2 regions of the Paenibacillus sp. FSL H7-0940 genome follow, and region 2 is predicted to be linked to the other one. Evidence: riboswitches for the same ligand, from Rfam matches in the RefSeq annotation. Region 2 holds a riboswitch; the other holds the start of a gene.

Region 1 (15,376 bases), 480 kb from region 2:
TGTCTGACCAGCGGCAACCGGATCAGATCTCGGCAGAGAACACAGAGCGTATGTTCCTCGTGTATCAGGACGAGTATTATCACCTGCAACAAGATCCGAACAAGCCCGAGGATACCTTGGTTGAGGTGGACTCCAAGGAATATGTTCGGCAGAACTACGATTCATCTTTTTTACAAGGTTACCTCACCGCTACATTAATTGGTAATCTGTTCGATTCTTTTGGCGGGCGAGGTTATGGCAACTATCGAGGATATACCAATAAAGATACGTATAAACCGAGTGCAGGATCTTATCGTGCACCAACAAGTAATGACAAGAAGCTTGCTCCACCTATTACTGTTGATCGGAAAGGTACGATTACAAGGCGCGGAAGCGATAAAGATTCAAGCGTGGGATCTGGCGGAGGATTATTCAACCGCAACAAGGATCAGAGCAAGGGAACCATTGATCGCAACAAGAGCAGTGGTGGGTTGTTTGATTCACCTAAGAAATCCTATAAAAAACCAAAAACCAGAGTGGGCGGCGGCCGAATTAAGAGGCGAAGATAATAAACATCTAATCATAAGGATGGCTGTCAATCGCATAGTTCATTTAAGAACAGTGACAAGGGAAGGCGGATTCACCTCGCCGGCATATGACCTTGGAACTGTTCTTTTTGGTTTACGATTTGCGAACATGATTGGACTTGCGTACGCGGGGAATCGTTGTAGCAGGCTGCTTGCGAATCCAGCGGATAAATGGAATCATTCGTTCAGCTTGTCTCAAGGATTGCAGATCCGTGAGACCAAGGGTTACAATGTCGCGATTGGTGTATAGCGAATGAATCTGTTTGTGACAGGGGATACACAGGTTGGCCGTTGGCAGAAATGTTCCGCCCATTTCTTTGGGTGTCAGATGATGAACGGTCGTATTCACAGGTTCTCTTCCGCATAATTCACATCGTTTACTCATGATCATCGCCTCCCTTTGTCAATTATATTATGGGCAGACAAGATGCCTTTCATGTTGAACAAAGGTCAAGGAATGTTACACCTGTAAGAAATAAGATTTTGTCAGAGGATTCAATAAGTGATGTACTTGTTATCTTACAGTATTCGGGCTACACTTTCTTAAAGGATGATAGTCTTTAGGAGGTAAGAATACTTTTGAAAATGAACTCACATTCACATGATATGACAACTGCCAAATTCAATCGTACAGCTGTACAGGTACCGGATGCCCAAGCTAAAATAGCTGCAAGAGTTACTGTAGGCTCCATAGAGAAAGTTCATCTTGAATCTGCTCATGGCCGCACACTTGCAGAGACGATTCAGGCACCCCATCCGTATCCATTCTTCCGGAGATCGGGTATGGATGGATTCGCGATTATCAGTACAGATACTATAGATGCATCGAGTGATCATCAAGTTTGGTTTCGAGTCATTGATGAAGTTCCTTGCGGCTACACTTCGGATCACACCATTGTTTCAGGTACAACGGCTCGCATCATGACCGGTGCACAGGTTCCGGAAGGTGCGGATGCGGTGGTCATGATGGAGATGACTGAGAGCAAGGTAGAGGACGGAGAACAGTGGATTGCATTGAAACGGCACATATTGTCGGGTGCTAACATCACCCCAATCGGACTGGAAGTCCAAGAGGGACAGCAATTGCTCGAAGCAGGAACGATCATCAGGGCAGGAGAACAGTCCGTGTTAGCTACTTTTGGCATAGCAGAAGTTTCCGTATTTCAACGTCCAAAGGTGGCGATATTCGCAACCGGCACGGAATTGCTTGATGTAGATGAGCCATTACAACCAGGTCGGATTCGGAACAGCAACAGTTACATGCTGCGCTCTCTGGTTGTTGAGGCAGGTGGAGAGCCTGTGATGTACGGTTCTATTGCAGACGATGTGAATACGGCAAGGGCCAAACTGGAAGAAGCCATTCAAGATAATGATATCGTAGTGACCACAGGCGGTGTATCCGTCGGGGATTATGATATTATGGGTGAACTTGTGCTGGAAGAACATGTGGAGATGTTGTTTAACAAAGTGACGATGCGACCAGGCAGTGTGACCACAGCTGCTATATATAAAGATAAATTGCTTTTTGCACTTTCCGGTAACCCGGGGGCTTGTTTTGTAGGTTTTGGTCTGTTTGTTCGTCCAACCATTCGTTCCATGCAGGCGGATGCTCATCCTTATATGGAAGAATGGACTGCGATCTTGGAAGAAGAGTACACCAAAGTTAATAATTTTACACGGTTCGTACGTGGACGCACAGAGATCCGCAACGGGATGGTGTACGCGATACCGGCTGCTGCCCGTGTAGATGAATCCAGCGTGATGATAACCATTAAGGACAGTGATTGCCTGATTGTTGTTCCACCTGAGAAAAAAGGTATTCCTGCGGGTGAGCAGGTACGCATTCTCAAACTGCCCTCAGGTCATGTGAGGTAGTGGTAGATGACTACAATGAGTGATACAAAACCACATATCATACAGATTGTTGGATACAAAAACACGGGTAAGACAACCCTGACAGCCGCGCTGATCGGGCACTTTTCTTCTATGGGACTTAAAGTAGCGGCAATTAAGCATGATGGACATGACCATTTTGAGATGGATCAAGAAGGAACGGATTCGTATCGATTTGGAGAGGCTGGGGCCTCGGCGGTGGTTGTTATTTCAGAGAAACGTACTGCGATTATGGAGCGACAGTCAACCAAGCTGGAGGATATGTTAATTCATCTGTCCGGTTATGATTGGATTGTTGTTGAAGGATTCAAGGATGCTTCTTATCCTAAATTCGTGATGGTTCGAGAAGAGAAAGATCTGACCTTGGTTGATCAGCTTGAAGGGGTAGTAGGTATAATCTCATGGTTACCTTCAGAGCAGTTTATAGAGCGAAGCAGAGATACATGGTATTCGGTTCATGAAACGAAGGATATAGCCAAAGCGTTGTTAGCGATGGTTGAGAGCGAGTGTAGGCAGAAAGGTGAAGTCTAATGGTAGAAACGTCAATAAGTAGGATATTATGGTATGTGAACATGATTGAATGTACTGTGAGTGTGACTGATCGTTTACGGATACAACGTAATTATTATTATGTAAACCAAGTTATTTCTGCTTATGCTATTCTCTTTGAATAATGCAAAAAGACAAAAAGCAGCAGACCTTTCTCGGATCGAAATCCTTGATGCGGTTTGCTGCTTTTATTATGTTCGGGATGTTACATTCCTTCGTCGGTACGACGTTCGATGGCTTCGGACATCGTTTTGTCGGTAAGGTGAGCATAGATCTCGGTCGTTTCCGTAGAAGCGTGTCCAAGCTGCTCCTTCGTTTTGTAAATATCATTTTGCAAATAATAGTCGGTTGCGAATGAATGGCGTAATTTGTGCACGGTCAAGTATGGTTTGCCAAAGCGCTTGGCGTATTTCATAATCATGGCCTGGATCGCTCTTTTGGTCATTCGACTGCCTTCTGAATCTCCGTTACGCAAAGCAATGAACAGACCTTTCTCCCGCTTGGGCGTACGGTAACGTGATTGCCGCAGGTTCATATAAGTCGCGAGTTCGTCCTTGGCCTGTTCCCTGAAATAAACGGGTGTTTTGTACGTCTCATCATTATTACCTTTGCGATAAACATACAAGAGTTTGTTGTTCAGATCGAGATCATCGACGTTCAGGTTCACAACTTCCGACACCCGTAAACCTGAATTGAGGATCAGGCTGGCAATGCAGGCGTCCCGTTCTTTGTTGATTTCATGGGAGTACAGGGCCTGCTTGTTCTTTTCCATATCAACAGCGTAACCTTCAAGGATATAGCCGATAAATTCCAGCAGTTCCTCTTCCTCCAGGATTTTACCTTTGAGTTTGGCAGCGGTGTCCTTGGGTTTATGGGTACGCTTGATCTCGATTTTGGCCATAATGTTCCGCTTCAGCAAAGGATAAAAGTCTTCATCTTCCGCAATTTGGCTCAGGTAATGAAAAAGGGAGCGAAGGGAAGAGAGTTTGCGAGATACGGTAATTCTGGAATTGGTTCCTTCCCGTTTGGTTGTAAGAAATAACCGATAGGCGGTAACCGAATCCATGCGAAGGACTTCCAGTTCAGTCAAGGTAACTTCTTTATTAGAGCTTGCCTCGGATAGCCCCTCTGCTCGCAACCATCCGAAGAAAGCTTCGTAATCTCTCAGATATTCGAGCAGGGTAGAGGGGGACAGGTCAGGCAGTTTGTAGTCCATGAATTGCTGAACGAACCAAGGCATGGAAGGTAGTTTGTCATCCAGCTTGCGTCGATCAATCTCTTTTTGCACGTTGGTCAAGTTCGACACCTCCATGTGAAAAACATATAAGATTAATATTCAATTTAATAGTATTCTATGCTCTAGTGTACCATAATTTACATGCTCACAGCTTGTTCACCAAAGCAGGCAGTAAGTAGGGTATGCTTCCTTGCCCTTCGGCGCGTAAACCTTTAAAGTAATTAGTATACGTAGAGCAGAGGAGGTGAACCGGATGAATATGAAAATAGAACTGGTTCCCCGGGAACGCAGTCAGGTGATTCGGCATTTAATGCAATTTTATTTATATGATTTTACCAAATACCTGAATATTGATGTGGACAGTAACGGCATTTTTCCGGAATATCCCGGTCTGGAGGCATTCTGGGCAGAAAAGGACCGCAAGTTTCCTTTTTTGATTACAAGTGATGGGGCACCTGCAGGGTTTGCTCTGGTGGAGAAATTGGAGCCTGGTAGTAAGGATAATGACTACTATTTGACTGAGTTTTTTGTGATGCAAAAATATCGGCGTAGTGGGGTGGGCACTCGGGCAGCCTACGAGCTGTTCAAACGTTTTCCAGGAAGATGGAAAGTGACCCAGGTTCGTAACAATGTTATTGCGCAGGCGTTCTGGCGAAAAATTATAGGGGATTATACCGGAGGCCGCTTTCGAGAGAAGTTCCATCCGGAACTGGGCAATCCAAGCCAGTATTTTGTAACCTGATTCCTATCGGGGTTTACCTACATATAAAGCGTTCTGCTTGAATGCTGAAATTAAGAATCTGATGAAGGAGTGAGTGACATGAACGTACCCACATTCCATCTCGATGGACAGACAGCACTGGTGACAGGTGCAGGGAGAGGGATCGGAAAAGCAATTGCGATTGGACTTGCCCAGTCAGGCAGTGACGTTGTACTTGTATCCCGAACGATGAAAGAAATTGAGGAGACAGCCGCCTACATCTATGAACAGACAGGGCGTAAAGCGCTCGCTCTGACTGCGGATGTGACATCAAAAGAACAAATGGAAGAGTCGTTTCAAGAGGCAATCTCGGAGATGGGTAGTCTGGACATTCTGGTGAATAACGCAGGTATGAACATACGGACACCAGCACTTGAAGTAACGGACGAGCAGTGGGAGACCATCATGCAGACAAACTTAAAATCGGCTTTCTTCGCTTCGCAGTTGGCGGGTCTGCATATGAAAGAACGTGGGACTGGGAAGATCATTAACATCTCTTCGGTAGGCGGTCACACGGCTTTACGGACAGGGGTTGTATATGGCGCGACCAAAGCTGCGTTAATTCATATGACCAAAGTGCTCGCACTGGAATGGGGCAAGTATGGAATCCGTGTCAATTCAGTAGGGCCATGGTATTTCCGAACACCTCTGACTGAAAAACTGCTGGATGATCCCCAGTATTTGCAGGAAATTGTCAGCCGTACACCGCTACAGCGAGTGGGAGAACTCGAAGAAGTGGTAGGGCCGGTTGTATTCCTGGCATCAGATGCAGCGGGATACATAACGGGTCAGACGTTATTGGTTGACGGTGGAATGTCCATTTATGGCTTTTAAATAAATGAAGTTGGTTGCAGTTTGGAAAAGTGGGTGGCATAACCAAATCATGGGTAATAACATAAGGGAAGTTGAAGTTGATCTGTATTTCTATTTATCTGTACCCAATTCACTGAACTTGGAGGAAGATAACCATGGAAACGCGCAAGTACGGTAATACTGGCATGAACGTAAGTACACTTGGATTTGGCGGAGCGGAAATAGGAAAAAATGTATCCAAAACGGATGTAGCGACATTGCTGAATAGTGCCCTGGATGCTGGATTAAACGTGATAGACACGGCTGAATGTTACGGTGACAGCGAGGAATTAATCGGCAAGGTGTTGTCACATCGGCGTGATGACTACTATTTGTTCACCAAATGTGGACATGCTGCCGGGATCGAAGGCCCGGATTGGGATGCCAAAGTACTGGAGCAAACGATTGACCGCAGTCTGAAAAGGCTGAAAACGGACTATGTGGATGTTATCCATTTGCATAGCTGCTCCGAAGAAGTACTCCGACAAGGAGCAGTGATCGAAGTGCTACAGCGTGCCAAGGAATCAGGTAGGACCAGGTTTATCGGATACAGTGGGGATACAACAGATGCGCTATATGCGATTCAGACCGGAGTATTTGACAGCTTGGAGACTTCATTAAATATCGCAGATCAGGAAGCAATTGATCTTACGTTGCCTGAGGCAAGGAAGAGAAACATGGGTGTCATCGCGAAAAGACCAATTGCCAATGCGGCTTGGACGTATGATACACTTTCCGAAGAGGCTTATCCATTTATATACTGGAAGCGCTTAAGCGAACTGAACTATGGTTTTCTGGGTGAAGATGCCCAGGCAGCGGTAGAAACAGCACTGCGTTTTACGCTAAGTACCGAAGGTATAGACACAGCTATTGTAGGAACAGCCAAGCCTAATCGCTGGCAGCAAAATGCTGATCTTGTGGCTAAGGGGCCACTTCCACAGGAATTGTATGATGAAATTAGAGCACGATGGAAAGAAATCGCCGGAGCAGATTGGACTGGTCGGACTTAAATTGGAAATATTAGCGAAGCCGCCATATGGCGGCTTTTTTTACGACAAACATAAAATATTTTCAACATATGAAAAATTCACAACAACTTTCGGATCAGGGGCTGCGAAAAATTTTAGGGAATAATGTCTATACGTCAGCTTAGTTCAAACGGGTGACAAAGGATGAAAGAGGAAAGATCCCAGGAAATATCCCTTATTATAAGCGACTAAATTTATAAAAAACGACGAAGATATTGAGAAAATACGAAAAATAGGCAATCTACGTTCAATTTAAAAGAAATAACGACTAAGTTATAATATTTCAACATATGAAAAATTCACAATAGAAAGATCATTTTCTCACCTTAGTTACCATCTCTCATATAGCTACATTGACGCACCACCAAGTTTAAAAGGAAAACCATTTTAAGCGATTGAAGTCAACCACTTTTTTTGCGGATTTAAATCAAATTGAAAATATATCTTTATGAATGATGCCTAGAAGTTTGCAGCTTAAATTCATCATGAGAATGATTTTAACATATTAATTATTATGTAAACCGATAACAATTCTTTTGGAAATACAGACATAAAACCTCCATGACCTGTAAATCGTAAGGGGATAAGGCAGAAGGAGGAGCTTCATGAAAAGTCAGCAACACCGTAAAAACGACGACGAAAAATTAAGTTGGGTCAGCCTATCCTTGTTTGGCGCGGGTTGCACACTGGGAACGGGATTTTTTCTAGGAACCAGTCTGGCGATTCATTGGGCCGGAATATCTGTACTTATATTGTTGGTGCTGGCGGCGGCAGGTACTTACTTTGTATTTGGTGCGCTGGCACAGATGACGGCAGATGATCCAAAGGAAGGCGCTTTTCGAACGTACGCGGGCGAAGCATTCGGACCTTGGGCTGGTTTTGGTAGTGGATGGATGTACTGGTTTTCTGAAATGCTCATCATGGGCAGCTCATTAACGGCACTTGGGCTGTTTTCTCAATTCTGGTTTCCCAAGTTTCCGCTTTGGGCATTTGTTGCGATCTATGCCGCTATAGGTCTGTTTATTGCTGCACTGGGAGCGAAGGGATTAACCAAAACGGAGAATATTCTTGCTGTAATCAAACTTGCTGCAACGGTTGCATTTATAGCTATAGCAGGAGCGGCTTGTCTGGGTTGGTTACCTGTAAAAGTAACACCAGAGCAATTGAAGAATGAATGGTTCCCGCATGGAGGTAAAGGGGTATGGACCGGTTTCATCTATGCATTCTTTGCTTTTGCCGGGATCGAGGTCATGGGTTTGATGGCTGCTAACCTGAAAGAACCAAAAGATGCAGTGAAATCAGGTCGAGTAATGTTATTATCGGTGAGTACACTCTATGTGATTGCAATTGCGTTGATCCTGTTGCTTGTGCCTTCCGCTCAGTTAACTCCAGATGAAAGTCCGCTTGTCAAAGCCATGTCAACCATTGGATTCACCGTTGTGGTCCATATTCTCAACGGAGTTCTGATTATTGCCGGATTCTCAACGATGGTGGCTTCGATATATGCAATTACGTCCATGTTGGTGAAACTCGCAGAAGATGGAGATGCACCAAAGCTGTTCACGAAGACCTGGGGAAAAAAGGACATGCCACTTCAGGCATTGTGTTGTACAGCGGCTGGATTAGTCCTGTCTACGTTGATGGCATTATGGATGCCCAAGAGTTTGTTTGAATATGTGACGACAGCAGGTAGTCTGGTATTAATGTATACATGGCTGCTCATCTGCATCACGTACATTAAAAAAATGAAGCCCGTGAAGTGGAATCGCATCAAAGTGTGGATTGCCATAGTATTAATTGTGGCTGCTGTGGCTGGGACAGCAATGGAAAAAGCCAGCAGAACGGGTCTGCTGGCAAGTGTGGGACTTTTGGTGTTCCTTGGGATCATCACGTATGTTGTTCATAAGGTACGTGGCTCGAAAGCATCGCAGTCAGCACCATCCAAACCATAAGCAACTCTCAGCAACTTTCGTGGAGGTCGTACAACGGATTAATGAGTGCTTTAAGATTATTTCGTCAACTTGCCTAAGGCTTGCTTCATCCGCATGAATGGACATTTGGAAGGTGTCTGCTCATCATCAGGCAGGAAATACTGTTTCCATTCCAGATTATCCTGCTGACCATACCACATCAGCGAAGGGTGAGCAGGTACAGCATCATATGCAGCGAGACGTTTGCGAATTAAGGTTTTCATTTTGCGGCCAAGAGGGGTGTTGTCATTAATGGATTCGAATACCCACCGTGGTTGAAAAGCAAACATGAGATAAGGAAAATGCCGGCTGGCTCGGAGTTCATGTGCAGGAGTTGCACAGAAACAAAAGTAAGGCTCTCCGCCAAAGCAAAACTCCCATGATGAATCATGAGGATCGGTTGAAATATGTTCTGGCCACGGCTCGGTATCGTGTGAACTTACCCGATTGAGCATTTGCCAGAATAACGTCTGATATTGCTCTACCGTTGTATGATCTTTCAGATCACTTGGCGTCTCACAGATCACGACCATCGAAGCGTAATGACCAGTGTCTCTGGAGACAGGACCATATTGTCTAAGCAGATCGGCCATATCTTCGGCAGCATGTTCAGATCGGGGGTCACACGTAAAGCCGTACCTCAAATGCCCTGACAGAAATCCCATTCGTCCAGGTACACACGGATACGTATTATTTTCATCGGCGATCATATCTGCAAATTGCGAATAAGCGTCCTGCTGCCAAGATGGAAGACGCTCAAACAAGGTGTTTATTTCGTCGGCACTATACAGCTCCGCCATTGATTCCCAACTCCATTCCACATGATACCGTTACAGTATTAATGTGGGGGAAGTTGGGTGACTGTCCAGCCTGATTTTGTTGTCAGAAAAAAATGGAACGTACAGCTTCGTACCCGAAATACAAACCAAATCCGATCAGGCAGATTCCCGAAATGATGGAAATCCATCGCAATACATTTTCACTGCTATGTTTGTGGAATCGACTGGCCATTCCAGCCATAATGACATCCCACACCAGGATACCAATGAATATGCCTGAACTGTAAAGCAGTAAATGAGCGGTATCCGTATGTTTCACAGTTGTCGCAAGAATGGAGCCATAGATCCCAAGCCAAAACAAAATATTCAGTGGATTGGACAGAGCCATCAAAAAGCCGGAAATAAAAGATTTTCGAACAGTCGCCTCCGCAGTAGAAGTACCTTGAATGCCTTGTTTCAGCTTCGAGAGCGTTTCCACTCCCGTGTAAATCAGAATAAAACTGCCAAATGACCAGAGAAAAGAGCGCATGAACGGCGTGTCCAGAAAATGGGCAACTCCAAAATAAATCAGCAGCATATACACCAAGTCTGCAAACATAGCTCCGAGTCCTAGAATCCAGGCATGCATGAATCCGTGGCGGGCTCCACGGTCGAGTTGGGCGGCGTTAATCGGACCGATTGGAGCGGACAATGATATTCCCAGAATGATATAACTGAACAGTACAGACATAAACACGTTCACTCCTTAACGGGTTCGATGAATTGTACCAGTCGTCACAGAAAATGGGTACAAGTCATCGTATTCCCGCAAGGAGTGAATTAGAACAAACTACTTTTATCTCATACTGCGTCAAGGCCTTGTTATTCTGTTAAAGTTCCACATCCAATTGAATTGGGGTGCAGTTGTACCCGTTGCATGAGCTTTCTTCACAAGGACAGGCGGAGAGCCCAATCGTGAGATCCATTAATGCCTCCATCTCGATATAATCACCTGCACGAGAGTCGGGAGCTACAACATCAATCTTGCCTTCACTGTCTACAACGGACTTCATAAACAGGTTAAATGGATAGTGTTGATCTGGTGGTAGAATCCCGAAGGGTTCCAGTGCCGTGTTCAGATTGTGATAACAACTCGCGTGATCCTTTTTGTCGTATAACACCTCATACATCTCGGGACGACAAGCGGAGTTGAAGAAATCATGTACCCCAACGGTGTCACGGACAATCTTGAGTAAGGGTTGATATTGATTGGAATACACAAATTGTCCTGGTTTAATGCGATAAGTACGCAATACGTCCATTGTCACGCCGGGGTCCAAGCGATGGTTAGCATCCATAGCATCGTATGCCACAAAATCAATGATTTGCTGTCCCTCCAGATCAGTTATGCGTAGTAAAGAACCCTTGCTTACTTTCAGGGCATATCCCGTTTTGGCTGGGATACGATAAGACTGTTTATGGCGCTGATTCGTATTCATCCGTCACATTCCTCCGCTACTTTTTGCTTTCAGTATGCGGAGCAGATGAAGCTTTCATGCACTTTTATGGCGATGCACTCTGTACTCAGGCAGGAACATCCAATGGTAAATTTAACACACCACATAATACGTCTTTATGCTGGAAATAGTGGATTACCTCTCATCCCGATCCAGAGGTCTGATTGTTCAAGCTGTCCAGCCAGATGTAATAACCAATCTTCGCGTCCCTTGGTTGCCATCACTTGAACGCCCATTGGCAACCCTTCAGGTGTCATATGCAGAGGTACACTTATCGCAGGCTGACCTGTCAGATTTGCAAGCTGGGTGAACGGTGTATACGTAAGACTTGGCTCAAACATTTCATAGATGAGTTGCTGCTGCTGGGTCTTGTCCAATTCACTAATTCGCATCAGATTACGGATCTGTTCGTCATGAGGCGTTAATTCACCAATCTTAGGCGCAGGAAAAGCATTAACAGGTGTGACGTAGAAGTCATAACGCTCGAACAAAGTGGACATCTGGGCTGCAGCTACATCCCATTCAGCTAAGCTATGTACAAATTCCGCAGCGGACACCTTTTTGCCTGCTTCAGCCAGAACCCAAGATTCAATCTCCATATCATCGGAGGTCAGAGCCCGGCCCATGGATCGTTCCATGGAAGAGATCATCGCAGCCATCTCACTACTGTTCATCATGTAATAGTTCTCCATCAACCGAACTCCATTGACTGGACTCAGTTTTTCTTCAACATGATGACCTTGATCTTCCAACCAGCGAACGAGCTTGTATACAGACTCTTTGGCTTCTGCGCTGACAGGTGTTCCCACGGGCGAATCCGTTGTGTATGCAATTTTCAGTTTGCGTTGATGTGGATAGCTCATATCAGCCAAGTAACTGCCTGGAAAGAGTGGAGCATGGAACGCAGCTTCGGGCTGAATGACTTGTAACGTATCAAGCAATGCAGCACTGTCCCGAACCGAGCGAGAGAGGGCGAAATCAATCGATGCGCCTTGCCATTGACGACCAACTCCCGGTCCTACAGGTGTGCGCCCGCGGGTTGGCTTCAATCCAAACAATCCGCTAAAGGAAGCCGGGATACGAATCGAACCTCCTCCGTCACTGGCTCCGGCAAGAGGAACAATACCCGAAGCTACAGCAGCAGCGGCACCACCACTTGAACCACCCGGGGAGTGATTGATATTCCATGGATTGCGAGTGGGACCATGAAGACGGGGCTCGGTAATATTTTTTAAACCAAATTCAGGCGTATTGGTATGTCCTATGAAGATAAAGCCTGCATTACGGAGTCGAGTGACAAAATTGGAATTGCGTAATGCACGATGCTCGCTGAACAAACGGGAGCCTGAAGTCAGAAATTCACCTTCCAAGGATTGCGAAATATCTTTCAGGAGCAGGGGAACACCGGCAAAAGGTTGTTCTCCAGGTCGAACCAAACCGGCTTCCTCCCGTGCACGAGATTCATATGTACGAATAACCGCATTAAGTTGCGGATTCACTTCTTCAAGGCGTGCAAACGCCGCTTCAAGCATTTCAACCGGGGATACTTCCCGGGATCGGATCAGTTCAGCCAAACCTACGGCGTCGTAGGAGGTATATGAGAATGAAGACATTATGATCGTTCCTCTCTGAATATAATTCATCTGTTTATTCCATATGTCATCGTACCACCGGATTAGACAAAAGACAAAACATAGAAGAATCGTAGTGCGATGATATGGATATTCGTTATGAGGTTGGAGGGAAAGAGGGGAGTATTTGCATTTGCGATATAGAAATAAAGCACAGGGTTAATAGTTCATATTGCTAATTGAGAAAATGAACGAGTAATATCGAGTCATGGAAATAAAAAACCACTGCTCATCTAATTTGATGTGCAATGGTTTTATTTTATATTTGACTATTTGTTTATATGTGAACCTCAGATATATCTACTTATTCTGTACGCAGCTTTGGTGCAGCATCGGCCGCAGTTGATGATCTTTCCTGCTGTCTGGAAATGGCGAAGAGGGCCACCCAGATCAGAATAAAACCAAGCAGCTGCTCCCATGTAATCAGTGTACGGAAAGCAATCCAGTTCACCAACACACCCGCCATCGGGAAGCTGAGTTCCGCGAGAGTTGCAACAGATGCTTTGGTTGACGACAGACCTTTGTAATACAACAGAAGACTGAGCAAACCTGGTAACAATGCCTGACCGAGAATGTTGAGGATGACAGCAGTCTGTTCACCCGTTCCGGACGGGAACGTCCATGCTGCACCTTCATTCCACGTCATAAAGATCAGGAGGGGAAGAGCAACGACAAAGCGCAGGGAGGTGACCGTTTCATAACGCGCCTGACCCAGCATCAATCGTCCCATAACAGTTGAACCTCCCCATAAGGCAGCGGCCCCAAGGGATAACAAGCTTCCAGCATGAATCCAGTTGTCCCAGTTACCTAATGGCAATGTGAAGCCAAATGTAAGCAGGTACGTTCCTGCTAATGCAATGAAGAACAATCCACCGAAGCGACGTGGCAACGTTTCTTTTAATAACAGTTTAGCCAGCACGATAGCGAAGAGTGGTTGCATTTTTTGCAATAAAAGCACCGTGTTCGGATCGTTATGTGTTAGTGCCATGGTGAACAATACCGTTGCGAGTGCTGATCCTCCCCATGAGATAAAAATCACGGCAATCCAGTGGCGAGCGCGCAGGTTTTTCAGGTCAGACCGGAATTTCCACAGCACGGGAATGGCAATAAGACTGACGATGATATGTTCCACCAGTACAATCTGCGTGGATGTCATCGTGTTTAGCAAAATAATTCGGAAGAGTGGGTCGACCCCCCATAAGGCGGCGCCGAGAACTACAAGCCAGAATCCGGTATTACTTCGTTCCTTGCGGTAAACAGGTGATGCTGCTGATGTCTTTTCCATATTCAGGACTCCTTCGTCAGAACACGGAATCTTCAGTTGGCAAAATCGACAAAAGCCCCCGTTTTGGTATATACCAAATAAACGGGGGCTCATCCAAGGACATGCGTCAGGAAAGAGGCCTTCCCGTGAACGGCATGTCAATGTGTTGATCTTCTCTCATCCGGACTGTACCGTCGGCCTTGGATTCACACCAAGTCAGTCGCTGAATGTCCTTCGTTAAGAACAATTAGCGAGTCGCGGGCTGGTTCCGAAGAACATCACCGCCGGTTGGGAATTGCACCCTACCCCGAAGATCCTATTCAATTATATAGTGTGTTGAACAAGCTGTAACATTAATAAGTTCATCTTATTCCTGTAAGCGCTAGCAGTTCAAGCATTATTTTTAGAAAACGATTTTCCAACTTCCTTGCTGTCTGCGAAGAAGCACGATCTGACCTGCGTGATACGCATCATGGAGTACCCAGCGAGCTAGTTCGTGTGCCCATTTCTCTTCGGAATCCATATATGCGGCTTCAAGATCTGACTCTTGTAGTGCAGCCAATTGATCTAGCAACTGCTGGGCTAATCGAGTTGTACCCTGCATCAGTGTATTCCAACCAGCTGCATCCGTTGCATCTCCCGGATTCCCAAACGTGTATTCATTGGAGTCTACAGCAGGAAGGGTAGGCTCCTTACCCTGCATGCGACATAATAAGCGATGGTTGTAATAATACATATGGTTAACCAACTGCCAGATGCTTAATCCCCCTGAAGGTGGAATCCAGGCTGCTTGTTCTGCTGTAAGACCCTCCAAGGATTTTGACAAAGGTACAATCCAATTACATTGATCCCAAGTATCATCCTTTTGAATAAGTAACACATCTAGTGCTGTTGTTTTTGTCATTGCCTTTTCCTCCTTGCGTATAATTGTGATTTGTGATGTAACTAGCTAAAACTGATTAATAAGGTTACACTTAATATAACACATCAAAGATGAGTTGTAACCTTCTTTATTTAATTAGATAGTTACGATGAACGGAGGTATATATGGACAGGTTATGGACCGATTTTGTAAACAGCGATTATCATGACTGGCGTGGGGGAGATCGATCGGAGGACAGGCTCGGGAAGGCGAGCTGGCAGCAAGATTTTCTGGAACGATGGCAACTTAACGCTTCTGTCCCTGCATCTCCAGAAGATGAGTTGTCGATGAGAAATTTCAGGAATGAATTGATAGCTCTTGGAACCCGCTTGTCTTCTGGAGCATCATTAACGGATATAGAAAAACAATGGTTGAATGGCTTTATGGAAGCAGGACATGTGAGAAGAACATTGAATACAATTGATCAGG
Region 2 (15,376 bases):
TAAAGAGAAATACGATACATTTATATCAATATTACACTTAAAAATATAACTATATTGAGATGAGGGCCATGCAGAAGATCGAATTTATCATTGATCAACATTTGAAAGAAATGACGCAACACCGTACCGATACATTATCTATAGCCTGTTATGAGACAACCATTGTTCAAAATGTTCACGGACATATTCCTCTCCACTGGCATGATGAATTGCAGTTTGTTGCCGTTCTTCAGGGTACGGCGTTGTTTCATATCAACGATCAAAAGATGATTTTGTCCAAAGGTGACGGGGTTTTTATCAACAGTGGAATAATGCATATGGCCGAAGATCACGGGGTGAGCGAGAACTGCATTTATTTATGTCTGAATTTGTCCCCACACGTTATCATGCCATCGGATTTGTATATAAAGTACGTACATCCATATGTAACAGCAACTAATTTGCCTTTTCTGTATATCGAAAGAGCTAACGCTTGGGGAGAACAGATCTTGGATGCTGTTGCATGGATTAGAAAGGAGCTAGTGCACCAAGTTCCTTTTTACGAAGTGAATATTGCTTCGGCGGTGCTTAATATGTGGAAACTGCTGATTATGAACGGATATTCTCTTGAACATGATCCATCAGAGATGAGCAGAAACAACCGAATGAAAGACATGTTGCAATGGATTAATCTCAATTATGCCGATCCAATTAAGCTTGAAGGTATTGCAAAGGCTGGACAGTTAAGTCGATCGGAGACATGCCGTTATTTCAAGCAAATCCTGAAAACCACACCCATGCAATATGTGATTGAGTACCGCATCCAAAGAAGCATCGAACTATTGCAATCCTCCAAGCGTAGCATCACCGAAATTGCCTATGAGGTCGGTTTTAACAGCACGAGTTATTACATTAACCAATTCCGCAAAACAATGAATTCAACCCCTTTACGATTTAGGAAGGGAATTGAGTCAAAGAGACAAAGAAAATAATTCTTGAGATAATGTTCATGATCCGTGAACCAATCTAAATACCGAAGAGTCGCCCATACGGCGACTTTTTTTGATATGTAAAATAATGCTTCACACTCAGTTGCGCTTCAAATCCCCAAATTTCTAAAATTAATATCCAGAAGCTATCTTCACAAGTCATTGAATTTTGAGCAAAATAACCCCAAAAAGGTCTTCTTTCAATTCCCTTTCTGCCTACTCCTCCAGCATATTTATTTCAAACGTTTGGAAACGGGATGACGACTGGTAGCGGAGGGATGGAATCGGTCAAAAGGAGTGAAGCGTGAGCGTTCACCTAAGGATACATAAGCAACGCAGGCGGCAGATTAGACCTGAAGAAGCGAAGCGTGCGCCTTTGTCTCCAAATTTCTACACAACTGTAGTCTAGACGGTCCCAGAAGACAACTCCAACATCATAGAATTTTGAGCAAAATAACCCCAAAAAGCTCATCTTTCAATTCCCTTCCTGCCACCTCCCCAGCATATTTATTTCAAACGTTTGGAAACGGGAGGACGATGGGCAGCGGAGGGATGGAATCGGTCAAAAGGAGCGAAGCGTTCGCCTTTAGCACCGGATTTCCTCCTTGAAAAGGAGAGTTCAAGAAATCCGGGGATAACAGCGACCAATGACCGATCCATCCCGCAGCGCCAACTCAGCCTTCCACCTTTTTTCCAACCCGTTTGTAATAAATTTGCACATTCTTCAAATACTAACCTAAATTACGCAGTAAAGGAGTGCTATGGATGTCCCAGACACCCACTCCAATGGTCTATATTCGTCTGCGCAGCCGTATTCGCATCCAGAGGGGCAGAGCAGTCAAGCTTGGAGACATTGCACATGTACTGACCTCTTCAGAAGACCAAGAGGTCAGGCTACTGGAGCTTGAACTGCTACGCCCTGGACCGGAGGATGGCAATCTGATCCTCATTGATATATTGCAGATAATTCCCCGAATTCGGCACATCTTGCCGGAGGTAAGTGTGGAACTGATAGGATCAGGCCATACGTTGGTTGAAGTCATTGCGGGAAATGGTCAACCTTCCAAGTCTCTGTTCATATTGGTTTGGCTGCTGCTGTTCTTCGGATCGGCCTTAACCATTATGAATTTTCATGCCGATGTGAACATGCAGGAAGTACAAATTCGTATTGTGGAGATGCTTACTGGGCATCGGGACGAACATCCCTATCTGTTTCAAGTGGCGTATTCCATTGGCATTGGATTCGGAATGGCAGTATTTTTTAATCATTTGTTTAAGAAAAAGTGGAATGAGGAGCCTACCCCGCTGGAAGTAGAGATGTTCCTATACCAGCAAAATGTAGATAAATATGTGGTGATTGAAGAAAGTGAACGGATGCACGAGCAGGAACGCAGGGAGATGAATGCGGATGAGCGTTCTTAATGGAGCAATCAGCATTGTATTGGGTATTGCAGGGGGGATTGCCGTAGGGAGCGGCGTAATTGCGCTCATTCTGGTGCTCGATATGATTCCCAGGTTGGCTCAACTTACGCAATCGTATGACAAAACTCACTGGTACGAAGGGGCGCTAATTGGTGGTTCACTGCTCGGGACGGTGGCGGACTTCTGGCATTGGAAAATGCATGGGGTGCTACTGCTCAGCCCAATCGTTGGTTTGTTCTGTGGCGTGTTCATCGGTCTACTGGCCGCAGCGCTCACTGAGGTACTCAATGTACTGCCCGTGCTAGCCAAACGATTGGGCATGAAACCTTATTTATTTGGATTACTGCTCGCCATGATTTTGGGCAAAATGACAGGTTCCCTGTTTGATTTTTTCATATATCAGCGGTAACTCGTGGCCATAGGAGGATGGAAGATGGATGAACGAACGGAGCACACAGGCCAGGAAAATAGTGAAGGTATAACGGAAGAGATGTTACACAAGTCTGCTTATGAGATTCAGAAGGAAGAAGAGGAGAAAGCGTACAATAAGAAAAAACAAAATGAGATGTCCGACAGCATTGAGGAATCCGTACAATATTGGCAGGAAAACGATGATATCTCCCCACGCATGAGTGAGAATAGATATACACTGCAACAGGTACTGGGGCTTGGAGAATCGTTCGACGTGAATATGAGGGAAATGGTCCTAGGTGGTAAGCACGTTGGATTGCTGATGATCACCGGCTTTGCCAAGGATGAGATTTTGCTTGAAGTCTTGAAAAGATTAACCTATCTCACGCCGGATGATGTCTCAGGACATGCACTCAAATCCTATTTTGAATGTTACATTCCCCACATTCAGGTGGAAAAAGTCGAGAAGATGAGTGCTGTCATCAACAAGGTCCTTACCGGTATGAGCGCAATGTTCGTTGAAGGAGATCGCTCGGTCTTAATTATGGATACCCGGAGTTATCCAGTACGTTCACCCGAAGAACCTTCCTTGGAAAGGGTAGTCCGAGGTTCCAGAGACGGCTTTACCGAAACACTCCTGACTAACGTGACCCTGGTGCGTCGCAGAATACGCGACCCGGGACTGAAGTTTGAGATTATGCAGGTAGGGCGGAGAACACAAACCGATGTCTGCGTGGTGTATATTGATGATATTGTGGATAAAGTGCAGGTCGATTCAGTTCGTGAAAAAATTCAGCGAGTAGATATCGATGGTATTCCCGCAGCCGATAAACAGCTGGAGGAAGCGATTATCAACAAGGGTTGGAATCCGTTCCCACTCGTTCGTTATTCGGAACGACCAGATGTTACAGCTTCTCATTTGCTGGAAGGACGAGTCGTCATTTTCGTAGACACTTCCCCCAGTGTGATGATTCTACCAACGACCTTTTTCGACCTATGTGAGCATGCGGAGGAGAACAGACAGACGGCCTTGATGGGAACATATTTACGATGGGTGCGTTTTGCAGGGATTCTCATCTCGTTGTTTTTGCTACCATTATGGCTTCTCATGGTTATTGACCCTTCGATTAAACCGATGGGACTTGACTTCATTGGTCCACAGGAAAATGTAAAGCTACCGCTGATTCTACAGTTTCTACTGATCGAACTGGGCGTCGATTTATTACGTATGGCAGCGGTCCATACGCCTACACCTCTGGCATCGGCTATGGGCTTAATCGCGGCCATTCTAGTCGGGGATATCGCGGTGAAAACAGGATACTTTGTCAATGAGGTTGTGCTCTATATGGCCATCGCAGCCATCGGTATGTTTGCCACGCCAAGTTACGAATTGGGTCTCGCCAATAGGCTGGTCAGGCTGGTTCTGCTAGTCGCTGTTGCGATATTCAAGGTTCCGGGGTTGGTCGTGGGCTGTACATTACTCATATTGGCGCTCACCGTTCACCGGTCGTACAATTCTTCGTATCTCTGGCCTTTTATACCGTTTAATGCAAAGGCCTTGGGCAACTTTTTATTCCGGCTTCCGCTGCTGGAAAATAAAAAACGTCCATCATTCAATAAAACCCGTGACAACACCAAAATGTCCGATGATCCGGACGGGGAACTGCAAAAAAGTAAAAAACACAAATGATCTTCCAAAAAATCCATTCATCTCGCTGCCTAATTTGATATACTGGTGTAAAATCATTGGAATATCAATTGTTCCAGTATATAAAAAGTGAGGAATGCAGATTATGTATTTACATGGTACAAGTAAAATAAATGCGCAAGGGCATCTGGAGATTGGCGGAGTTGATGCAACAGATCTGAAAGAACAGTTTGGAACTCCCCTGTACGTTGTGGACGAGCAATTGGTTCGTGAGCGTTGCAGAGAGTACATGGAAGCATTCCGTGCTTCCGGACTGGGCTTCCAGGTTGCTTACGCAAGTAAAGCATTCTGTGTAATGGCGATGTGTGCCCTTGCAGCTGAAGAAGGACTTTCCTTGGATGTTGTATCTGACGGTGAACTGTTTACTGCACTGCAAGCAGGATTCCCGGCTGAGCGCATTCACTTCCACGGTAACAACAAAACGCTGGAAGAGATCGAAATGGCTCTTGATGCAGAGATTGGATGCTTTGTTGTTGATAACTTCAATGAATTGCATCTGTTGCAGGCTGTAGCAGCGGACAAAAATCGTAAAGTAAACATTTTGCTTCGTGTGACGCCTGGTGTTGAGGCACATACGCATGAATATATTTCTACAGGTCAGACGGATTCGAAATTTGGATTTGATATCGGCAATGGTACAGCATTTGAAGCGATTGACTTGGCTTCCAAGCAGTCTAATCTGGTATTGCTCGGTGTGCATTCCCACATCGGTTCCCAAATCTTCGAAGTTGAAGGCTTCCAGATGGCTGTTCAACGTGTTGCTGAATTTGCAGCAAGTGTATATGAGCGTCTTAATGTTGCTTTCAAAGTGGTTAACCTTGGTGGGGGATTCGGAATCCGTTATATCGATGGAGATACGCCACTTGAAGTTGCACAATACGTGAAGGCTATTACAGACGCCGTTAAAAATCATTTTGCTCAAATCGGCTATGCCGTACCTGAGATCTGGGTTGAGCCAGGCCGCAGCATCGTGGGTGAAGCGGGAACAACGCTGTATACCGTTGGAACAAGCAAAGACATTCCAGGCGTGCGTAAATATGTTGCCGTTGATGGTGGTATGACTGATAACCCACGTCCTGCTTTGTATGAATCCAAATATGAAGCTGTGCTTGCCAACCGTGCGAATGAGGCTGCTCAGGAAACAGTATCTGTTGCGGGTAAATGTTGCGAGAGTGGCGATATGTTGATCTGGGATCTGGACCTGCCAAAAGTGGAAAGTGGCGACCTACTCGCTGTAGCTTGCACAGGTGCGTATAACTACTCCATGGCGAGCAACTACAACCGGATTCGTCGTCCAGCCGTTGTATTTGTCAAAGACGGTCAAGGAGATGTCGTGGTACGCCGTGAGACGTATCAGGATATCATCCAGAATGACCTGGTACCTGCGCGCATTGGAAAACAGCCAGTAACTCGCTAATTCGTCAAAAGATAATGCGTTTCTGCATTATTCAAGATATAGGGATTTTGCAGTTGAAGCAGATGAAAAGGGACCTTCCTTTTTCGTCTGCTTTTTGCGTATTTGAGCTAAATCATGAAAAAAGTTGCTGTTTTTTTTGCGATCCAGACATTTTCGGTGTACACTAAGAAAAGTGCTGTAATGCTTGGCCCAGGGTCATGCGTTCTGGCACCATTAACGATGGTCAATACGAAAGGAGTCATTTACATATGGCGAAACAAGCGAAAATTAAATTGGCAAACGGCGGAGAAGTTCTGATCGATCTGTTCGATCAAGAAGCTCCAAACACAGTAGCAAACTTTGAGAAACTGGCTAACTCCGGTTTCTACAATGGTCTTACATTCCACCGCGTTATCCCGGGCTTTGTAGCTCAAGGCGGATGCCCTAACGGTTCCGGTGCAGGTGGCCCAGGTTACACAATCAACTGTGAAATTAACCCAAACAAACATGAGCGCGGAACACTTGCTATGGCACATGCTGGCCGTAACACAGGTGGAAGCCAGTTCTACATCTGCTACCAACCGCAACCACATTTGGATGGACAACATACTGTATTTGGTAAAGTAACTAAAGGTATGGAGTTCGTGGACGCTTTAGAAGGTAAAGACAAAATGGAAACTGTTGAAGTTGTAGAAGCTTAATACCTTCACCTTAACTGGATCCAAACATGAAGTGCTTCTTTTATAGAAGCACTTTTTTTATTTTTCATATGTCACGTATTCGAGATCCATAATTAGAAAGGATGAATAAAACCTTGGATATGGTTACTCAGCTAAGCTTGTTAAAACAAATTTATAGTGAGCGCACGTTGTGGGATGAAGAATTGCAGGCATCGCGCCATGTCGTTCCGGATAGTCTATCCGTAAAGGATCGAGAAGCGCTTGAGGCAGCCGGGCATGAACCGAATCGCTTTGTACGTCCGCAACATGATGAGACGATTACTGAGCTGAAAAAAGTTGCGAATCAATGGACGATCAATGATGCAGCGCAGGCCTTTGTATCCTCTTTGTGGTCAGCACCCATGATCTGGCGTTCGTTGCTTACGGGCAAGCTTATTGCGAGCAGTATGCCAAGCCATGAACATACGCCATATCCATCTTCGAACACTTGTAAGATCTGCGGATTAAGTGTAGATCAAGCAACCGACACAACGCTACAATGGTATTGGCGGATGACCAATGGAACACCGTTGGACGGTGATCCTTTTGGATATGTGTTGGCACTTCGAGAGCTGGCTACCGCGCAGGAGCTTCCAATACCCAATGAGTACGACCGCTGGACATTCCGTGCGGTGTTAACGGTGCTACGCGAATTACCTCCCAAAACACGTTACAGCAAGGCAGCAGTAGCGCTCAAGAAGGAACGTCTTTTGCCTACACAGAAGGAATATGCCTACCGTGATTTACTTGAGACGTTAGCTCTGATTGGCATATTGGATACGCCGGAACATCCTGGAATGATCACGGAATTCACCTCTTACATGCAGCGTGACGCACGCCCCAATGTGCGGGTGGAAGTGCAGGCCCCTCTGGCGTGGTGGGATTCATCTGTCGGAATTAATGAGAACAACCTGAACAAGATATTTCATGATTTTGATCTGAATAATATATCACTTGCGGATAAGCCTGGTGAGAGTCCAGCTGTAAAGGACACGATCTTAGGGGCATTGGAGAAGAAGAGAAGTGTTCGCGGAAAAGTACCAAAGGCATCACCTGATGCAGGTACCGGGGAGGTACAGTCTGGAGATGTGTATGCTGTTCGGGTCCGGGAAGGTGTATGGGTGACTGTATATTGTCATGAAGTCAGAGACAAGCGCGTCATCGTTGAATATCTGGATGGAGTCTTCCCAGAGATGCCGGGAAAAGCAGATTTGCATGGGACGTTTCGACCGAGAGCGAATGGACGCTGGAAATGCTCGGCTATTGCGATCGATTCCACAAGTTGGGTCAGAAGGGTGGCAAGAGAGTTCCCGCTTCCGACTTCGCCCCTGCAAGAACCTGATCGCACTCCATTCCATAATGCCAAAGAATTAAAGCATATGGCGAGCTGGTGTTTTCCTGATATGTAGAATGATGCGATGGATGTGAAATGGGCCTCCAAGCAAAAACCGTGCCTCCTTGAGAGGAAGCGGTTTTTGTTGTTTCTTAGCTTATTAAAAGTTAGTATGTGACAAAAAGGAACAAAAAACAATTGATTTTTTGGCATTAAAGTGCTAACATCCAAGTAATAACGAAAGCAATCCTTCAGGGCAGGGTGCAATTCCCTACCGGCGGTGATGCAGGAAGTGTAAGGACCTATGAGTCCAGCACTTGATGCAAAGTCCGTGACCTGTCTGCCATTGGCAGATGGCTGATCTGGTGTAATTCCAGAACCGACAGTATAGTCTGGATGGGAGAAGGAGAGGTGCAGACCTAACAGGTTTGCATTCAGCAGGAGTATTGCTGCACAGTCACGATTTGTGATGTCTTGCACTGTGCAGGGAAGATCCGGTTACGCCGGACAGTTCCATACATATGCCGCACTATAAAAGCTCTTTACCTGTAATTGATGTTCATTAAGGTATGTGTCTATTTTCACTTGCCCGAAATGAAGTTTTGGGCAAAGTGTTGGCGTGCTGTATCCATTTCACTCCTGCTGGTGACATTTGTCTCTCATCATCCCCATCGAACTGATTGTTCGACGGGGATTTTTTAATAAACAAGACTTTAAACCGCGGGGTGAACGGATTTGGAAATGATCAATGATGAATTTTATATGGCACTGGCATTGGATATGGCGGAACGAGCACAGGGACAGACGGGGATTAATCCGGTCGTTGGATGTGTAGTTGTGAAAGAAGGTCGTATTGTAGGCCTGGGGAGCCATCTGAAACGTGGAACCGGTCATGCAGAGGTGCATGCACTTAACATGGCAGGCAGTGATGCAGAAGGAAGTACGGTATACGTTACACTTGAGCCTTGTAGTCATTATGGCAAGACGCCACCTTGTAGTGAACGCCTGATTCATGAAAAGGTGAAACGTGTTGTGGTATGTTGTGAAGATCCAAATCCGCAAGTATCCGGCAGGGGCATAAGCATGCTTCGTCAACAAGGCATTGAAGTTGAAGTTGGCGTACTGCGTGAGCGTGGAAGACGTATGAATGAAAAGTTCATTAAATTTATCACAACGGGTCTACCTTTCGTGACACTGAAAACGGCAACTACTCTGGATGGCAAAATTGCTACTCGCAGCGGAGACAGCAAGTGGATCTCTAACGAGCCCGCTCGTGAGATTGTGCATGCCCTTCGTCATCGTCACCAGGGAATCATGGTTGGCGTCGACACGGTAATCGCCGATAATCCGGAACTAACAACCCGTTTGCAAGTCGAAGGCATTAGTCCAGTGCGCATTGTAGTGGATTCCAAGTTACGTCTTCCCGTAGGTGCCAAAATGGTTAAGGATGGTCTTGCTCCAACATGGGTGCTGACAACAGACGAAGCCAGTCCTGAAGCTGCTGAACGTTTGGAAGCCTACGGCGTCGAGATTATACGCTGTGGTCCTGGACCACGTGTGGATCTGTTAAACGGACTTAGCAAGTTGGGTGAGCGTGACATTGGTTCAATTTTGCTTGAAGGTGGAGGTACCTTGAATGGAGCTATGCTGGAGGCACGGTTGGTTGATCGACTGCTCATGTTTATCGCTCCGAAGATTGTAGGCGGTTATGATACACCTGGAAGCTTCCGCTTCGAGGGTGTGGAACGTATGAATCAGGCGATTCAATTGAATCAGTTGGAGATTGAACAAGTTGGAGATAATATCAGCATTGGCGGTATTCCGGTGTGGCCTGAATAAATAAATGGATTTGAAAGTAGAAAGTTAGGTTCTTTATAACTTGAAAAAGGGAGGCGGCAGCATGTTTACCGGTTTGGTGGAAGAAGTCGGTCAGATCCGGCGTATTGGTCGGAAAGGCGAAGCGATGGTCCTGAATATCGGAGCTTCCGCCATCATGGACGATCTGAAGATTGGTGATAGTGTAGCAGTGAACGGCGTGTGCTTAACTGCGACAACGCTCGAAGGTGGAGGTTTTACCGCCGATGTAATGCCTGAAACCTATCGCCATACCAATCTCAGTCAGCTGCAATCTGGCAGTAAAGTTAATCTGGAGCGGGCCATGCAATCAGGCGGTCGTTTTGGCGGACATATCGTTCAGGGTCATGTCGATGGTACTGGAGTGATTGGCAGTATAACACGTGATCAGAATGCAATTGTGTTTGAGATCAAGCCTGATGATCACCAGTTGTTCAAATATCTGATCCCCAAAGGATCGGTTACACTGGATGGCATTAGCTTGACCGTTGTCCATACATCGGATACCGCATTCACGGTTTCCATTATCCCGCATACCATTGGTGAAACTGTACTAAATGTGAAAAAGACAGGGGATACCATTAATATCGAATGCGATATTTTGGGCAAATATGTGGATCATCTGCTCCAGTATGGGAGAGGACATCGGGAGACGGGTACTGGCAAGCCGCGCAGTATCAGTGAAGATTTTCTCTCCAATCACGGATTTGCATAAATAGAGAACAGAAATTAACTGGAGGTGGACCAATGTCAGAACAATCCATTCTGGACACAATAGAAGAAGCCATATATGATCTCATGCGTGGTAAACCCGTCATTGTTGTGGATGATGAAGATCGGGAGAATGAAGGCGATTTTATCGCTTTGGCCGAAAAGGCGACGCCTGAAGTCATTAATTTCATGATTACTGAAGGTAGAGGTCTGGTCTGTGTTCCGATTACACAACAACGTGCGGACGAACTTAACCTGAAACCGATGGTTCAACAAAATACGGATTTCCATGGAACAGCCTTCACCGTCTCTGTGGATCACAAAGATACAACAACAGGTATCTCGACACATGAACGCTCTATTACCGTGAAAGGTCTGATCGATCCTGAAGCGAAAGCCGGAGACTTCCGTAAGCCTGGTCACATGTTCCCGCTGATTGCAAAAGACGGCGGTGTACTTCGGCGTGCCGGACATACGGAAGCGGCTGTAGATCTCGCTATCATGTGTGGTTCCTACCCTGCTGGCGTTATCTGTGAAGTGATTAAGGAAGATGGCACGATGGCCAGACTTCCGGATCTGCAGGAGATTGCCCGCAAACATGATCTGAAGCTGATCAGTATTCAGGACATGATTCGTTACCGTAACGAAAAAGAGCAGCTGGTTCAACGTGAAGTAGCTGTGCGTATGCCAACGGACTTTGGTGAGTTTCAAGCGGTGGCTTATACAAATGCTGTGGACAATAAGGAACATGTGGCTCTGGTCAAAGGAGAAATTGATGGTTCGAAACCTGTGCTTGTACGAGTGCACTCTGAATGTTTGACAGGTGATGTGTTCCATTCGCATCGTTGTGACTGTGGTCCGCAGTTTGATGCGGCACTCAAACAGATTCACGAGGAAGGCAATGGCGTACTTTTATATATGAGACAAGAGGGTCGGGGTATTGGCCTGATCAACAAACTCAAAGCCTATAAGCTGCAAGAGGAAGGTATGGATACTGTTGATGCAAACCTGAGTTTGGGTTTTGCTGCTGACTTGCGTGATTACGGAATTGGCGCTCAAATTCTGAAAGACCTTGGGGTTCGTCAGATCAGACTGCTAACTAACAACCCTCGTAAAATTAAAGGCCTTGAAGGATATGGACTTGAAGTCGTAGAGCGTGTCGCGATCCAGATGGAGGAGAACGAGGACAATACGGTGTATCTTCATACCAAGCAAGCCAAGCTGGGGCATATGCTCAAGTTTGATGATATCGAGCAGAACGAACAGTAAATATATTTTAGATGAATAACGTTCACCATGTAATTTATGGAAGAGATTACTTAGGAATTTCCGTTACTTACATTACATTATACCGTTAGGGAGATGACTTGAATGCCACAATTTTTTGAAGGACATTTAGTATCAGAAGGATCCAGATATGGAGTTGTCGTTGGACGTTTTAACGAATTCATTACCAGTAAATTGCTTAGCGCAGCACTCGATGCATTCAAACGCCACGGCGTGCAGGATGATGAAGTGGATGTAGCCTGGGTTCCAGGTGCGTTCGAAATCCCTTTGATTGCGCAGAAAATGGCGGAGAGCGGCAAGTATGATGCGGTGATTACCCTGGGAACCGTTATTCGTGGATCAACTACGCATTACGATTATGTGTGCAACGAGATGGCTAAAGGGGTAGCAGCAATTAACCTGAAAACTGGCGTGCCTACGATCTTTGGACTGGTTACAACAGAAAATATTGAACAAGCGATTGAACGTGCCGGAACCAAGGCGGGTAACAAAGGTTGGGATGCAGCTACGGCGGCAATTGAGATGGCAAACTTGACGAAACAGCTAAAATAGTGCTTATTTAATAGTAGTGCCCTGCTTTGCGCAGACGAACACGGGAAACCGGATTCGGACGGCTTAGCAGGGTTTTGTATTTTTCTGGCGGGAGGATTCGTCTAGTGACGGTAGTTACATACAAACTGGAGACTTTTGAAGGGCCTTTGGATCTGCTGCTTCATCTGATTGATAAGGCTGAAATTCATATCCAGGATATTCCCATCAGCGATATTACCGATCAATACATGGCGTATCTGCATTCGATGCAGGAACTGGAACTGGATATTACGAGTGAATTTCTGGTCATGGCAGCAACATTGCTGGCGATCAAGAGCAAACTTTTATTGCCCAAACCACCGGTCATTGAGGACTTCGAGGATTATGATTTTATGGAAGAAGAAGATTATGATCCACGTGCAGAGCTGATTGCACGTCTGATAGAATATCGCAAATACAAGGGAATTGCGCGTCATCTTCATGAACGGGAGTGGGAACGCAGCCTTATATTTTCCAAAGAGCCCGAGGATCTGCGCCCCTATATGCCCGTAGAAGCCCAATCGAATCCGGTTGAGGGTTTACACACCTCTGACCTGATTGCAGCCTTTCAGAAGGCGCTACGCAAGGCTGAGAAGCGCACAACTGTAACTCGAATCAAACGGGATGAGATTTCGGTTAAAGACCGGATACGGGATGTCATCGGCGCTTTGGAAAGTATGGGGCCGGGAGGCAGACTGTTATTCTCCAAGTTGATGGATGAGCATATCTATCGCCATGAGATTGTTGTCACTTTTCTGGCGGTGCTGGAACTGATGAAGATGAAGCAGATTGTCTGTTATCAGGAACGGATGTTTGAGGATATTGTTATGGAGTGGAGAGGGGAAACAAAGAATCATGGATTTTCCGAAATTGAAATCGATTATTGAAGGCCTGCTGTTTTTGTCCGGAGAAGAAGGTCTGAGTATCAAACAAATCGCCGAGATCGTCGACCAACGAGTGGAACTTGTAACGGACGCGATTGAGGAGATGATTCATGAATTTTCACAGCAGGGACGAGGTGTACAGATTCTCAAGATCGCGGGTGTAGTTCAGTTGGGCACCTTGCCTGACCACGCTGTATATTTCGAGAAACTGGCATACTCTCCCGCGCGTACGTCCTTATCCCAAGCGGCTCTGGAGACGCTGGCTATTGTAGCGTACCGGCAGCCCATTACACGGGTAGAGATTGAGGAAATCCGCGGTGTAAAATCGGAGCGGGCCATCCATACGCTTGTGAATAAGGATCTAATTATTGAAGTGGGACGAGCCGAGGCGATCGGACGACCAATTCTGTACGGAACAACCAAGTCATTCCTGGATTATTTCGGACTGGCTTCAATTAAAGACCTTCCGGAACCGGGCTTGTTCGAAGATTCCGAAAACCTGGAGGAAGAGACACAACTGTTGTTCAACAAACTGGATTTGCAACAACTGGAACCGGAAAGTGCTGATCCAACAGATGATGCAAGTCAATTTGACAATGAAGACGATAATACGGATTCTTCACTCTAATTTGCAAGCTCATCCTAACCGACACCCATCAGTGGAGTCGGTTTTTTTGCGCATTGTTTTTAGATAAATGGTGAATAAAACAGTTTCCAAACAAATATCAAATGGGATTTTTAGGTCAGACGTGAATTTTTTCCTATTCAGAGTGCCATACTAGACGAGAAAAGAATTGAGGGCTTGGAGGTAAGGCCTGTGTGGATTTGGCTTGGAGGAATCGGTTTGTTGTTCGCATTGCTGATTGCCGCAGTCCTCATCTCAAATGTTCATGTACATTTTACATTCAGTAAACATAAAAGTGATGATTACGCCAATATTAATGTTCGTCTTCTCTATGGAATTGTGCGGATTAACTATGAGATCCCGAGTATTGTTTTTCGCAATATGAAGGAAGGTTTCTTGGTCAAAACCGAACAATCCATGAATCATTCGAGAGGCGAGGCCCAGGGAAGCGAGCGGGTCAACAAACGCAAAGTCAAAAAGTGGGCTAAAGATGTGAAAATTATGCTTAGGGCAACGGACGCGCTCAAACTGTGGCTGAAGCAAACACTTACACGCGTACATATGACCCAACTGTCCTGGGCTACCCACATCGGCGTTGGTGATGCAGCATATACAGCGGTGCTGACGGGCTGGGTGTGGAGTATCAAATCCATTATTATTGGTTTTCTCACCTATCAGATCCGCTTTGATGAAACACCCGTGCTTCAGGTTATGCCGGTATGGTCCGATGAAATGGAATTTAGAACGGAGCTTGATTTCAGAGTGAAAATTCGGATTACAGCCGTTCTGATCGCTGGAGTTACACTACTCACCCGTGTGCTTCAAGTCGAAGGGGGATGGCGGATGTGGTTTAAGCTTCTTCAGGAACAGCGCCGCAGGCATAAGGAGAAACAAAAGAATAAGCTTAGTGGGACAACAGTATAAAAACCCATCATAGTCGGTCTGTTTTTGGGAATGTAAGGTTGGGATTTGGTGAGTGTATTTAAAATGCTTATTACATAAGTCCCTTCAAGTTTGGGGATGATATGGTTAGATCAAACCTAGCTTACATTGAAACTGGAGGGAATATAAATGTCAGATCATCCAATTCAAGGCTTAATGGAAACCGCAATGGAAAATATCAAGGCCATGGTGGATGTCAATACAATTGTTGGCGATGCAGTCGAAACACCAGATGGTACCGTGATTCTGCCAATCAGTAAGGTGGGATTCGGATTTGCTGCCGGTGGTAGTGATTTTCACGTTAATGGAGAAAGTGGTGGCAAAAGTGGTGCTACGGGTACCTCTGCTGAACATGCGAGTTCAGCTAAAGTAGCTTCTCCATTTGGTGGCGGTAGTGGCGGCGGTGTATCCATACGTCCTATTGCGTTCCTGGTGGTAGGTAAACAGGGGGTACACATTGTACCACTCGATAACTCCACACATCTGTTTGAGAAACTCATTGACTCCACCCCTTATGTTTTGGACCGAATTCAAGGCATGTTCCAA

The links. Region 2 has a riboswitch for FMN ahead of ribD (bifunctional diaminohydroxyphosphoribosylaminopyrimidine deaminase/5-amino-6-(5-phosphoribosylamino)uracil reductase RibD). Riboswitches for the same ligand answer to the same signal wherever they lie in the genome.
Region 1: it holds a riboswitch for FMN, as region 2 does, so the genes downstream of both, MHB71_RS07545 (DMT family transporter) here and ribD (bifunctional diaminohydroxyphosphoribosylaminopyrimidine deaminase/5-amino-6-(5-phosphoribosylamino)uracil reductase RibD) in region 2, are expected to answer to the same signal.

What each region holds. Positions count from the first base shown of each region.
Region 1 is NZ_CP150280.1:1,680,489-1,695,864, forward strand. Features, by position in the region: gene MHB71_RS07480 (DUF4247 domain-containing protein) at 1-548, shown strand, start outside; gene MHB71_RS07485 (HNH endonuclease) at 661-951, opposite strand; gene glp (gephyrin-like molybdotransferase Glp) at 1,152-2,441, shown strand; gene mobB (molybdopterin-guanine dinucleotide biosynthesis protein B) at 2,448-2,990, shown strand; gene xerS (tyrosine recombinase XerS) at 3,214-4,305, opposite strand; gene MHB71_RS07505 (GNAT family N-acetyltransferase) at 4,499-4,987, shown strand; gene MHB71_RS07510 (glucose 1-dehydrogenase) at 5,066-5,839, shown strand; gene MHB71_RS07515 (aldo/keto reductase) at 5,974-6,867, shown strand; gene MHB71_RS07520 (amino acid permease) at 7,491-8,837, shown strand; gene MHB71_RS07525 (YqcI/YcgG family protein) at 8,894-9,655, opposite strand; gene MHB71_RS07530 (LysE family translocator) at 9,738-10,364, opposite strand; gene MHB71_RS07535 (urea carboxylase-associated family protein) at 10,504-11,112, opposite strand; gene MHB71_RS07540 (amidase) at 11,247-12,743, opposite strand; gene MHB71_RS07545 (DMT family transporter) at 13,066-14,046, opposite strand; FMN riboswitch at 14,191-14,344, opposite strand; gene MHB71_RS07550 (DinB family protein) at 14,429-14,929, opposite strand; gene MHB71_RS07555 (CGNR zinc finger domain-containing protein) at 15,073-15,376, shown strand, end outside.
Region 2 is NZ_CP150280.1:1,205,448-1,220,823, forward strand. Features, by position in the region: gene MHB71_RS05390 (AraC family transcriptional regulator) at 69-971, shown strand; gene MHB71_RS05395 (stage V sporulation protein AA) at 1,734-2,390, shown strand; gene MHB71_RS05400 (stage V sporulation protein AB) at 2,371-2,799, shown strand; gene MHB71_RS05405 (spore germination protein) at 2,824-4,491, shown strand; gene lysA (diaminopimelate decarboxylase) at 4,595-5,926, shown strand; gene MHB71_RS05415 (peptidylprolyl isomerase) at 6,175-6,606, shown strand; gene MHB71_RS05420 (hypothetical protein) at 6,726-8,033, shown strand; FMN riboswitch at 8,201-8,369, shown strand; gene ribD (bifunctional diaminohydroxyphosphoribosylaminopyrimidine deaminase/5-amino-6-(5-phosphoribosylamino)uracil reductase RibD) at 8,693-9,796, shown strand; gene ribE (riboflavin synthase) at 9,858-10,526, shown strand; gene MHB71_RS05435 (bifunctional 3,4-dihydroxy-2-butanone-4-phosphate synthase/GTP cyclohydrolase II) at 10,559-11,791, shown strand; gene ribE (6,7-dimethyl-8-ribityllumazine synthase) at 11,894-12,361, shown strand; gene MHB71_RS05445 (segregation/condensation protein A) at 12,466-13,266, shown strand; gene scpB (SMC-Scp complex subunit ScpB) at 13,235-13,891, shown strand; gene MHB71_RS05455 (DUF2953 domain-containing protein) at 14,081-14,812, shown strand; gene ytfJ (GerW family sporulation protein) at 14,960-15,376, shown strand, end outside.